DNA from 4 places in the Enterobacter cloacae complex sp. 385G4 genome. Region 2 is predicted to be linked to each of the others. Evidence: predicted binding sites of a transcription regulator. Region 2 holds the regulator's gene; each other region holds the start of a gene.
The links. Region 2 encodes LexA, which represses DNA repair genes until DNA is damaged. Its sites were predicted from a motif close to TNCTGTATGTACATACAGNA; they were not measured.
Positions count from the first base shown of each region.

Region 1: rmuC (DNA recombination protein RmuC) is a predicted target of LexA. The motif match lies at 1,757-1,776, and genes of this name have one in related genera.
Region 3: dinB (DNA polymerase IV) is a predicted target of LexA. The motif match lies at 2,032-2,051, and genes of this name have one in related genera.
Region 4: mutH (DNA mismatch repair endonuclease MutH) is a predicted target of LexA. The motif match lies at 1,436-1,455, and genes of this name have one in related genera.

Region 1 covers NZ_JBXWDD010000013.1:16,121-19,205, forward strand. Annotated here, with positions in the region: gene ubiE (bifunctional demethylmenaquinone methyltransferase/2-methoxy-6-polyprenyl-1,4-benzoquinol methylase UbiE) at 1-189, opposite strand, end outside; gene rmuC (DNA recombination protein RmuC) at 256-1,713, opposite strand; gene udp (uridine phosphorylase) at 1,853-2,614, opposite strand; gene AC2FAJ_RS21375 (dienelactone hydrolase family protein) at 2,870-3,085, shown strand, end outside.
Region 2 covers NZ_JBXWDD010000009.1:65,176-68,260, forward strand. Annotated here, with positions in the region: gene dinF (MATE family efflux transporter DinF) at 1-1,337, opposite strand, end outside; partial or broken gene AC2FAJ_RS19425 (hypothetical protein) at 1-3, opposite strand, end outside; gene lexA (transcriptional repressor LexA) at 1,401-2,009, opposite strand; gene AC2FAJ_RS19440 (diacylglycerol kinase) at 2,118-2,486, opposite strand; gene plsB (glycerol-3-phosphate 1-O-acyltransferase PlsB) at 2,641-3,085, shown strand, end outside.
Region 3 covers NZ_JBXWDD010000006.1:37,903-40,987, reverse strand. Annotated here, with positions in the region: gene pepD (cytosol nonspecific dipeptidase) at 1-905, shown strand, start outside; gene dinB (DNA polymerase IV) at 961-2,019, opposite strand; gene AC2FAJ_RS16040 (glycerophosphodiester phosphodiesterase family protein) at 2,178-3,041, shown strand; gene nqrM ((Na+)-NQR maturation NqrM) at 3,072-3,085, opposite strand, start outside.
Region 4 covers NZ_JBXWDD010000007.1:130,332-133,416, reverse strand. Annotated here, with positions in the region: gene AC2FAJ_RS17620 (NADP(H)-dependent aldo-keto reductase) at 1-35, opposite strand, end outside; gene AC2FAJ_RS17615 (YgdI/YgdR family lipoprotein) at 167-385, opposite strand; gene mutH (DNA mismatch repair endonuclease MutH) at 514-1,206, opposite strand; gene rppH (RNA pyrophosphohydrolase) at 1,890-2,420, shown strand; gene ptsP (phosphoenolpyruvate--protein phosphotransferase) at 2,433-3,085, shown strand, end outside.

The DNA of each region.
Region 1 (3,085 bases), on a different contig from region 2:
ACGACGCACACCGCTGCAGTCGATGGTGAAGCGCTTCCACAAGCGATGAATGCCGAACGACATCAAGTCATTCATCACATCGTACTTCGCCGCCACGGAATGAAATACGTGGGCCACCATGTCAGCTTTCTGCGCTTTGGCTACAGTCTGAAAGCCAAAGTGCGTCGTGTCTTGTGAATCGTCAACCATTTCAGAGCCTGCTAATCAGTCAAATGTTCGTGAAGTGTAACAGATTGGGCGCAATTGCCCTACGATTCAACCACCGCGAAAGAAACGCGCTGGCTGCTCGTCTGGCGATAAATCCGGCGCTAAATCGTTGTCCTGGCTGGGTGAATTTTGTTCATCCCCGCCCTCACGCAGTCGGAACTCTTCGTCCTGGGCTGTCGCCTGTTCGACCAATTCCGGATTAATCTCGCGTTTAACCTCCACTCCCAGGCTGCGGAATGCTTCAGCCTGCGCAAGCAGGTTGCTACGCCCGGAGGAGAGCTTTTTCATCGCCTGGCGGTAGTTATCCTGCGCACGATCCAGGCTTTGCCCGACGGAGGACATGTCGTCCACGAAGAGGCGCATTTTGTCGTACAGCTTGCTGGCGCGATCGGCAATCTGCTGGGCGTTACGGCTCTGGTGCTCATAGCGCCACAGGTTCGCAATGGTGCGTAAAGCCACCAGCAGCGTGGTGGGGCTGACCAGCATAATGTTATTTTTCAGCGCTTCGGTGATCAGTTCGGGCTGTCTGTCGAGCGCCAGCAAAAACGCGGGTTCGACCGGGATAAACATCAGCACGTAGTCCAGCGAGCGCAGCCCCGGCAGTTGCTGATAATCTTTTCTGCCCAGCAGGCGAATATGGTTACGCACGGAGGCAATGTGCTCCTGCAGCGCCGATTCGCGCGTATAGTCATCTTCAGCGTTGAAGTAACGCTCATAGGCCACCAGCGTCATTTTGGCGTCAATGACCACATCTTTGCCCTGCGGCAGACGCACAATCACATCTGGCTGCATTCGCGAGCGGGCATCGTTTTCGATACTCACCTGCGTTTCGTATTCATACCCTTCCCGCAGGCCAGAGGCCTCCAGCACGCGGGTGAGCACCACTTCCCCCCAGTTACCCTGGGTTTTGTTATCGCCTTTCAGCGCCCGCGTCAGGTTGACCGCTTCCTGCGCCATCTGGGCATTCAGCTGTTGAAGATTGCGGATCTCATGCGCCAGCGTGTGGCGTTCGCGGGCTTCCTGACCAAAGCTGTCCTGTACCTGACGGCGAAAGCCGTCCAGCTGTTCGCGCAGCGGCGTCAGCAGGCTGTTCAGGCTCTGGCGATTTTGCTCATCAACGCGGCGGTTGCTGTGCTCGAAAATGCGGTTGGCGAGGTTCTCGAACTGCTCGCTGAGGCGCTGCTCGCTGTTGATCATCTGGCGGATTTTGTCTTCGGCATGCAGCTGGGTGGATTCAAGGCGGGTAGTCACTTCGCGGAGATCGGCCTCCAGCGAGGTGTTGATATCACGCAGGTTACGCAGTTCGTTATTGAGCAGTTCACACTCGTCGCGCCAGTGGTCGCTTAGGGCAAGCTGCTGTTTTGCGGCGCTTAAATCGGCGACGATCTCTTCGCGTTCAGCCAACTGCTCGGCCTTCTGCTGTACATGCTGATAGCTGGATATCAGCCAGCCTATCGCCACGCCCGCCAGCGCAATTACCGCATAAATCAGGATTGATATATCCACAATGCCCCCTGCATCAACGTATTACCCGCACAAAATAAGATTGTGCTGTATAAACGTCCAGTTTGAAAGGGTTTTCCTGCGAGGCGCTACGCAAAAAATAAAGGCCGAACGCGTCGGCCTTTTATCTCAGAGAGGAGAACTAGATCAGGCGGCGAGCCGCTTCAACCACGATTTTCACCGCGTGACTTTCTGTCTGCTTCATGGTTTCGGCGTTCGGGATCTCCTGCTGGGTACGGTTGACGATAACGCCCGCCACCATACCGGCACGCAGACCCTGGCTTGCGCACATGGTCAGCAGCGTTGCGGATTCCATCTCGTAGTTCATCACGCCCATAGACTGCCACTCTTCCATTGAGCCTTTGAAGCGGCTCACCACGCGGCCTGAGAAGGTGTCGTAACGCTCCTGGCCCGGATAGAAGGTATCAGAAGAGGCAGTTACGCCCACGTGAGTGGTTGCGCCCACGGATTTCGCCGCTTCAACCAGCGCGGTGGTGCACTCGAAGTCAGCCACTGCCGGGAATTCCATCGGTGCAAAGTGCAGGCTTGCGCCGTCCAGACGCACGGAAGCGGTCGTCACCAGCACGTCGCCCACGTTAATGTGCGGCTGAATCGCGCCGGTGGTGCCGATACGCAGGAAAGTACGAATGCCCAGCTGCGCCAGCTCTTCCACGGCGATAGAGGTAGACGGGCCACCGATACCGGTAGAGCACACAATCACCGCTTTGCCATCCAGCTCTGCGCGCCAGGTGGTGAATTCACGATGGGCAGCCAGCTTGACCGGCTTATCCATCAGCGCGGCGATCTTTTCCACACGCTCTGGGTCGCCAGGGACGATAGCGAGCGTAGCCCCTTGTAAATCGTTTTTAGTGAGGCCGAGATGAAAAACATCAGACTTAGACATAGGTGACTCCTCTGTGGGTCGGTTAGTCAGAAGAAGTAAAACGGTACTTTACAGAAGCGGTAAGCATAATTTCGTGACGCATCTCACCATGAATGAAAATGATTGCATTGAATTTCCATCAAAAAGTGATTCACATCACATTAACAAGTTATATCGTCGGGTGCTGCACAAAAGATAGACCGTTTAAGGCACTGTGAGTTGTTAACCTGGTGTCTATATTTACCTTTGCGCTAACTCATTGGTACGGAGAATGCCATGACTGAAAAAACCGGATTTGCACCTGCTGCGGCTCCGCATGCTTCAACCGTCGTCTCAACCTCAGAAGAGGCCATTACGGCGGGCGAGACCTCTATTCCCTCGCAGGGAGAGAATATGCCTGCTTACCACGCCCGACCAAAATCGGCAGAAGGTCCGCTGCCCATTGTGATCGTGGTCCAGGAAATTTTCGGCGTTCACGAACACATTCGCGAC
Region 2 (3,085 bases):
CACGATATATCGTGACGGGAAGGAAGCCAGGTATTATTTTGCCAGTGGCGATGCCAGATAAAGGCAAGCGAGAGGCCGCGCAGGGAGAGAAAGACCGCAAGCGCCAGCCACAAACCGTGATTACCCAGCCACGGAAGCGTCAGCAGCGTCAAACCAAACCCCGCCGCCGCAACCGCCATACTGTTGCGCATTTCCGCTCCGCGCGTCGCACCGATAAACATGCCGTCCAGCAGATAACACCACACTCCCCCCACCGGCAAGATCACCTGCCAGACGATGTAGTGGTCCGCCAGTTCGCGTAAAGCCGGGATCGAAGTGAGTAATGCAATAATGTGACGGCCAAAACAGGCATAAATCAGTGCAAACGTCAGCGCGACCAGTCCCGCTTGTCGACAGGCTGCCCGCCAGACATCCCTAAGCTGGCCACTTTCCCGCGCGCCGTACGCCTGCCCGGAATGCGCCTCAACGGCGTAGGCGAAGCCGTCCAGCGCGTAGGCGGTAAACGTCAGCAATGTCATCAGGACCGCATTCACCGCGACGATCTCAGGCCCAAGACGGGCACCAAAAACCGTCAATGCGCCAAAACAGAGTTGTAGCAGAAGCGAGCGCAGCATGATGTCACGGTTGAGCGCCAGCAGTTTACGGATATTGCCGCGCCATGCGGTTTTCAGCATTACGAGGGATATCCCGCGCAGGGCCAGCACGCGCCAGACCATCCACAGCCCAATGAGTAAGGTTCCGTATTCGGCAATCGCCGTCGCCAGTGCCGCCCCGCGCACGTCCATATGCAGGCCCATCACCAGCCAGAGATCGAGCACAATGTTGAGAAGGTTTCCCACGACCAGCAAAATCACTGGCGCACGGGCGTATTGCACACCCAGTAACCACCCCAGCAGAACCAGGTTTGCCAGCGAAGCGGGCGCGCTGAGCCAGCGGATTTCCAGGAAGCGACGCGCCTGCTCCAGTACCGCCTCGCTGCCACCAACGACATGGAGCGCAAGGTCTATCAGGGGCGTGCGCAGTAAAACAATGAGCGCCCCCGCGCCAAGCGCCAGGATCAGCGGCTGCACCAGCGCACGCGCCAGACGTAACGGATCTTTCGCACCATACGCCTGTGCCGTGAGCCCGGTAGTACTCATACGCAAAAAGAGCAGCAGCATAAACAGGAAGCTGGTTGCCGTCGCGCCAATCGCCACGCCGCCAAGATAAACAGGGGAATCGAGATGACCAATAACGGCCGTATCGACCAGACCCAGCAAGGGCACGGTGATATTGGAGAAAATCATCGGCAGGGCAAGACGCCACAATGCCTTATCAGATGCCGTCAGCAGTGACATGAGAGATACCGGGAAGGGTAAATGAAGCAGGCTACAGCGGAAGCGTAGCCTGTCAGGAAGAGATTACAGCCATTCGCCGTTACGAATCACGCCAACAGCCAGACCTTCAATAGAGAAGCTCTGTTCGCGGAGGTCGACCACAATCGGGGTGAACTCGTTGTTTTCGGGCAACAGCTGAACGGTGTTACCCTGTTTTTTCAGGCGCTTAACGGTCACTTCGTCATCAATGCGCGCAACCACCACCTGGCCGTTTCGCACATCCTGCGTTTTGTGAACGGCCAGAAGGTCGCCATCAAGAATGCCGATGTCTTTCATCGACATCCCGCTAACGCGCAGCAGAAAATCAGCGCTCGGCTTGAACATACCAGGATCGACCTGGTAGTGACCTTCAATATGCTGTTGTGCCAGCAGCGGTTCACCTGCGGCAACGCGGCCTATCAGCGGAATGCCCGTCTCTTCTTCCACCAGCAGGCGGATACCACGCGACGCGCCTGACACAATCTCAATCACACCCTTACGCGCCAGCGCTTTCAGGTGTTCCTCGGCAGCATTCGGAGAACGGAAACCCAGACGCTGCGCGATTTCCGCACGCGTGGGTGGCATACCCGTCTGGCCGATATGATCCCGAATGAGATCAAACACCTCTTGCTGCCTGGTCGTTAATGCTTTCATTCCGCCCCCTGGGTGTATATACAGTTATGCTGTGAGTATATACAGTCAAAGGCGATTTTGGAACCAAAAACTGCACAAAAAACCAGGGACTTAATTATTCCTCGAGCATCATCGGAAATGTGACCAAAGCAGCGTGACCCAGGTAATGGCTGCGGTGATAATCGCCAGCAGGACAGCGGCGGAGCCCATATCTTTCGCGCGGCCAGAGAGCTCGTGAAAATCAGAGCCGATTCGATCGACCACGGCCTCAATAGCGCTATTGAGAATTTCCACTATCATCACCAGAAGTACGGAACCGATGAGAAGCACGCGGGTAATGGCATCTACATCAAGGAAACAGGCGATGATAACCGCGACGATAGCGGCGACACCTTCCTGGCGAAAAGCAGCTTCATTGACCCACGCGGCACGGAAACCTTTCCATGAATAGCCGGCGGCTTTGATGATACGCGTCAACCCAGTGGTATTATTGGCCATTAAAAGAACCTTTTTTAAAAAAGAGCGTCAGTAACAGGAGCTGCAGCGCGTTTCGCTGCCGCCTGAAGTATGACGGGTAACAACAGAAATTTTGCGCGCTTTCTGTTATCCTTGCGCCGCAATTGCATTATTAACCAGAGGCTTTACATCGTTTATGTCCGGCTGGCCACGAATTTACTACAAATTACTTAATTTACCATTAAGCATACTGGTAAAAAGCAAGTCTATCCCAGCAGAACCCGCGCTGGAACTGGGGCTCGATACGTCGCGCCCTATTATGTACGTTTTGCCTTATAACTCTAAGGCAGACCTGCTAACGCTCCGTGCCCAGTGTCTGGCGCATGATTTACCCGATCCGCTTGAACCACTGGAAGTTGACGGCACTTTGCTGCCGCGCTACGTGTTCATTCACGGCGGGCCGCGCGTGTTTACCTATTACACACCGAAAGAAGAGTCCATCAAGCTGTTCCACGACTATCTCGACCTGCACCGCAGCAATCCTGACCTGGATGTGCAGATGGTGCCGGTATCGGTGATGTTTGGTCGCCGTCCGGGCCGCGAAAAAGGCGAAGAGAACCCGCCGCTGCGCATGCTTAACG
Region 3 (3,085 bases), on a different contig from region 2:
ATTTCATCTCCACCCTGCCGCTGTCACGCGAAGCGATTCCTGCGGGCTTCCAGACCTTCAAGCTGACGCTGAAAGGGCTGAAAGGCGGTCACTCCGGCGGTGATATTCACCTGGGCCTGGGTAATGCCAACAAACTGCTGGCACGCTTCCTGGCGGGCCACGCGGCCGAGCTGGACCTGCGTCTGGTGGACTTCAACGGCGGCACCCTGCGCAACGCGATCCCACGCGAAGCCTTTGCCACCGTGGCGGTGCCAGCGGCGAAAGCGGACGAGCTGAAAAAACTCTCCAGCGTCTACCTGGATATCCTGAAAAACGAACTGTCGGCGAAAGAGAAGAACCTGACCGTGGTGCTGGAATCCGTGTCTACGGATAAAGCCGCCCTGACCGCGCAGTCTCGCGACAGCTTCGTTCAGTTGCTGAACGCGACGCCAAACGGCGTGATTCGCAACTCTGACGTGGCGAAAGGCGTGGTGGAAACCTCTCTGAACGTGGGCGTGGTGACCATGAGCGACGACAGCGCGGAAATTATCTGCCTGATCCGCTCCCTGATCGACAGCGGTAAAGAGTATGTAGTAAGCATGCTGGAATCTCTGGGTGCGCTGGCGGGCGCGAAAACCTCCGCCAAAGGCAGCTACCCTGGCTGGCAGCCGGATGCAAGCTCTCCGGTGATGGCGCTGGTGCGTGAAACTTATCAGCGTCTGTTCAACAGCACCCCGAACATCCAGGTGATCCACGCGGGTCTGGAATGTGGTCTGTTTAAGAAGCCGTATCCGGACATGGACATGGTTTCCATCGGGCCAACCATTACCGGTCCACACTCGCCGGATGAGCAGGTTCATATTGAAAGCGTCGGCCATTACTGGACGCTGTTGACGGAACTGCTGAAGGCGATCCCTGCGAAGTAATTTCTCGTCTGTTGCCCGGCGGCGCTACGCTTGCCGGGCCTACGATGAGTGTAATCTACAATCCCAAAACCAGCTGACGCTCCAGCTGCGGATCCAGCAGCGTGACGTGCAGTCCCACCAGCCTCACCCCTCGTCCGCCTCGTCGTTCTTCCCACGCCTTTTTCGCCGTTGCGATAAGATCTTCTTTGTTCAGGCGCGGCCAGACGTGCTCCTGCGTCGTCTGCTGAAAGTCGTTAAATTTCAGCTTGATGCCCTGTCGGGCAATCAGTAAATCAGGCTTTACTTTGATCAGGCGTCGTTCCAGCTCCGGATAGAGCTGTTCCGTAATAATGGTTTCGCATTCCGACCAGTCATGGATGTCTTCGCTCAGCGTGCGCTCAACCCCGACCGATTTACGAAGCCGTTCGTTGTTTACATCGCGGTCGTCAATGCCCTGACTGCGCTCCCACAGCACGCGGCCAAACTTCCCAAAGCGCTTGAGCAGCATAGCCAGGTCGCTTCGCTGCACGTCTTCGCAGGTGCGTAACCCCATACTTTCCAGCTTCGCGGCGGAGACTTTGCCTACGCCGGGGATTTTGCCAAGCGGCAGCGTTTTTAAAAACGCCGGGACCTCTTCAGGGGTGATGACGTACTGACCGTTGGGTTTATTTAAATCGGAAGCAATTTTGGCGAGAAATTTTACCGGCGCGACGCCTGCCGACGCGGTGAGATTCAGCTCGTTGAAAATGGTCTGGCGGATCTCCTGCGCCATCAGGGTAGCGGAGCCGTGACAGTGCAGGCTGTCGGTGACGTCCAGATAGGCTTCGTCCAGCGAAAGCGGTTCAATCAGTGAGGTGTAGCGGGAGAAGATTTCGCGTATATGGTTTGAGGCTTCTTTATAGGCGTCAAAGCGCCCGGGCAAAAGAGTAAGGTGCGGACACAGTTTCAGCGCCATCGCCGTCGGCATGGCGCTGCGCACGCCAAATTTGCGTGCAGGATAGTTGGCGGTGCTGATCACACCGCGCTGAACGCGGCTGCCGCCAATGGCGATGGGAATATCCCGCAGCGCCGGGTTGTCACGCATCTCCACTGCGGCAAAAAAGCAGTCCATATCGACATGGATTATTTTGCGCATCGGTCATACCACACATGTATTTATATACAGTATAACAAAAGGCAAAAAATGCGTCAGCTATTTTCCTTACTCACGGTTGTCATATAAACGTGTTACAAACATTCGTAATAAAACCTTTATATACATACATTTAGAAAATCAATGGAGCGTAATTATTCATGAAGAAAATTCTCTCGATTTCGTTACTGTTTCTGGCGAGTGCTGCATCTGCTAGCCCTGCGATCGTTGCCCACCGGGGCGGGACTGCGGATGCACCTGAAAATACCCTGCCAGCCATTAAGCTCGCCCTCGAAAACAAAACAGATATCGTCTGGATAACCGTGCAGCTCAGTCGGGATGGCGTACCGGTTCTCTATCGACCTGCCGATCTGAAAGCGTTAACCAATCTGCAGGGAAAGGTGTCACAGTATACCGCTGAAGAACTGGCAAAAGCGGATGCCAGCGTGAAGTGGAAAGATAAGGGCCTGCCGGAAAGCCTGCTTAATTCCCCGATACCGACGCTGAAGTCGGTGCTGAGCGCCTGGCCAGATACGCGTTTTTTCATTGACATCAAATCGCCGGATGCCGATCCGGCGACCATGGGCAACGCGCTGCTTAACGTATTGAAAGAGACCAACAGCCTGAATCGCGTTCGCGTTTATTCAACCGAAGATCGCTATATGGAAGCATTGCCTGTCGAAATCCCCCGCTTTGTCACGCGCAGCGAAACCCGAACGCGTCTGGCCACGATTTCGTTGAGCCATGAATGTCTGCCTCCTTCACAAAAAATGGACGATTACTGGTATGGGCTTGAGTTAAACCGAAAAGTAGAAGTGGTCGAGAAATTCACCTTAGGCGAAGGTGTCTCTCCTGCAACATTAACTTGGGACAAAGAGGCCGTTGACTGCTTCCGCTCTCAGGGCAATGCCCATCTGATTTTTATCGGCGTGAACTCTGAAGAGGATTACCAGAAGGCGAAAACACTGGGTGCCGAAGGGGTTCTTGTAGACTCACCAGCCAAAGCCAAAAGCTGGGCAAAATAAATGATAAAGGCCGCACGAAGCGGCCTTTTCCTAGATGATCCTCT
Region 4 (3,085 bases), on a different contig from region 2:
TCCAGAGCGCTGTGGGGGATACGGTGATAATGCATAGCCGGCTTCCTTCAATAGACATGTAGACCGCGTCAGGAACCTCCCGACAAAGGAATATAAACATGGCAGAGGGGAAGCAAAAGGGGAAGAAAAAAATCAAAAAGGCCAGTAGGCTACTGACCTCCGACTGTTATCGCTCAATAATTTGCGAGACTTCGTCGCGATTGATCTGCATTTTATTGCCTGCCTGGTCGTGGTAGCTGACCAGACCGGTATCATCGTCGACTTCAGGTTTACCGTCAGTCAGGATCATCCGGCCGTCTTTCGTCGCCATGACGTAATCGCTGCTGCAGCCCGAAACGGCAAACGCCAACCCGACTGCTGAAATTAACACCGCCCATTTTTTCATCGTTATCGTCCTCATCTGGCTCGTATCAAATCATAGTGTAGTATTAACCCGTTATAGCAACAGGGTGAAGCGGTAAAATCTTAAAAACCAGGCGATTATGTTTGTGAGCTCGCAAAATAAGTAAAAAACTATGTTTTAAGTAAGAAATGACGAGCAAGCAGCGCGCCGGTGAAATTTTTTTTGAGATAAAAGCCGCGCGGCAGCGTCAGTATGGGTTCGCCCATCGCGCCGATCGCCTCGGTAAGCGCTTTGCTGTTTGCCGCTTTTGGGCGCAGCTGTAACACTTCTCCGTGCCGGGCGGTAATTCGCTCGACCTGACCGAGCACAATCATGTCCATCAGTTCTTCCCAGTCCAGGCGCAGCTGATGCTCCTCTTCTTCATCCGGGCTCCAGAGCAGCGGCGCGCCAACGCGGCGTTCAGCTAACGGGATCTGCCGTTCACCTTCAACCGGAACCCAAAGCACGCGATTCAGCTTATGGCGCACGTGGCTGGTTTCCCACGTTACGCCGGTATTGCCGGTTAAGGGCGCAACGCAGACAAAGGTAGTCTCCAGAGGCCGACCCTGGCGGTCGATAGGAATAGTTTTTAACTCTACGCCAAGGGCCGCGAAATCTTGCTCTGGCTTGCTCCCGGCGCTTGCACCCAGCCACAGCTCCAGAAGCATGCCGATCCAGCCCTTATCTCGTTTCAGATCCTTCGGGATCTGTAGCCCTGCCATCGCCGCCAGTTCGCCCAGCGAGAAGCCTGCAAGGCGCTGAGCCTGCTGTAGCAACTGGCTTTCGCTCGAAGGCGGTGAGAGCAAGGGTGAAAGCGGATGCATGACGATAACCTTTTGATTAAAAAATAAACGAAGAAACAGTCCCCTGTGGATAGAGTTTAACTTTTTCTGTACCAATATTCCATGTGCATGATTTATAGGTTTTTTTATGAATTTTTCACGGTTTCATCAGGGACGCAAAACGGGTTGTTCAAATCTGGTCACTGACAATAAACAGGATCTTACACCATGTTATCCACAGAAAAATGGGATAACTGGGCATAACCCTGACTACTGTTTCAATTTACAGCCTTGACGTGCGACGAAAATCCAAATTTCAGACAAATTGTGCCTAACTTATTGGCACAATCTGTGGATAAAACCGACGCTGTTCGATCTTTCATCAGCACGACGATCCCTGCTGTGACGATCGTCACGCTATTCTGCATTTTGTTTGTCGATATGAATATAAAATAATGAAAAATATGACTTTATGTTGAAGGCGAGAAATGGGAGGGCAGAGGCCATTTCAGGTTGTTCATCGGTAATCAGACACTTCTTCACAACTATATCCACAGAAAAGGTGAATAAAATTGCCCTCGAGACCGCACATCTGTTTATAACTCTGCGCTTATTTGTGAGTTATTCAAATGTTATTAGGTTGCAGGCCTGTAAGAGAGTGGTTTACCGCCTCACTGTAGTGTGAAACAATCATTCATATATAAGGTTTAGTTTGGGGTAGTCCGGTGATTGATGACGATGGCTACCGCCCGAACGTAGGAATAGTAATTTGTAATCGTCAGGGCCAGGTCATGTGGGCCCGTCGATATGGTCAGCACTCCTGGCAGTTCCCGCAAGGCGGGATCAATCCGGGAGAGTCCCCAGAACAAGCGATGTACCGGGAGCTTTTTGAAGAGGTCGGTTTAAGCCGAAAAGATGTTCGCATCCTTGCCTCGACCCGCAACTGGTTGCGTTACAAGTTACCGAAACGTTTGGTGCGTTGGGACACAAAGCCGGTTTGTATCGGCCAGAAACAGAAGTGGTTTCTTCTGCAGTTGGTGGGCAACGATTCGGACATCAATATGCAAACCAGCAGTACGCCGGAGTTCGATGGCTGGCGCTGGGTGAGCTATTGGTATCCTGTTCGTCAGGTCGTGTCATTTAAGCGCGATGTTTACCGTAGGGTGATGAAAGAGTTTGCAAGTGTGGTGATGCAGCTTCAGGAGATCCCGCCTAAGCCGCAGAGCGCACCTGCCTGGCGACGTAAAAGAGGTTAAGCTACGCAAATCATGCTCACCCGCTTGCGAGAAATAGTCGAGAAGGTGGCCAGCGCTCCGCGCCTCAACGAGGCGCTGAATATTTTGGTCACTGACATCTGTCTTGCGATGGAGACCGAGGTCTGTTCGGTGTATCTGGCCGACCACGATCGGCGCTGCTATTACCTGATGGCGACCCGCGGTTTGAAAAAGCCGCGGGGGCGCACCGTAACGCTCGCCTTTGATGAAGGTATCGTCGGGCTGGTTGGGCGGCTGGCTGAACCTATCAACCTTGCCGACGCGCAAAAACACCCCAGCTTTAAATACATCCCTTCCGTAAAAGAAGAACGCTTCCGCGCGTTTCTGGGGGTGCCGATTATTCAGCGTCGTCAGCTACTCGGTGTGCTGGTCGTCCAGCAGCGCGAGCTGCGTCAGTATGATGAAAGCGAAGAGTCCTTCCTCGTCACGCTGGCGACACAGATGGCGGCGATCCTCTCTCAGTCTCAGCTTGCTGCGCTCTTTGGTCAGTATCGCCATACGCGCATTCGCGCCCTTCCGGCATCGCCAGGGGTGGCGATTGCGGAAGGCTGGATGGACGCCACGCTGCCATTGATGGAGCAGGTCTACGAAGCCTCTACGCTTGATGAAGCGCTGGAGCGCGAGCGTCTTACCGCCGCGCTGGAAGA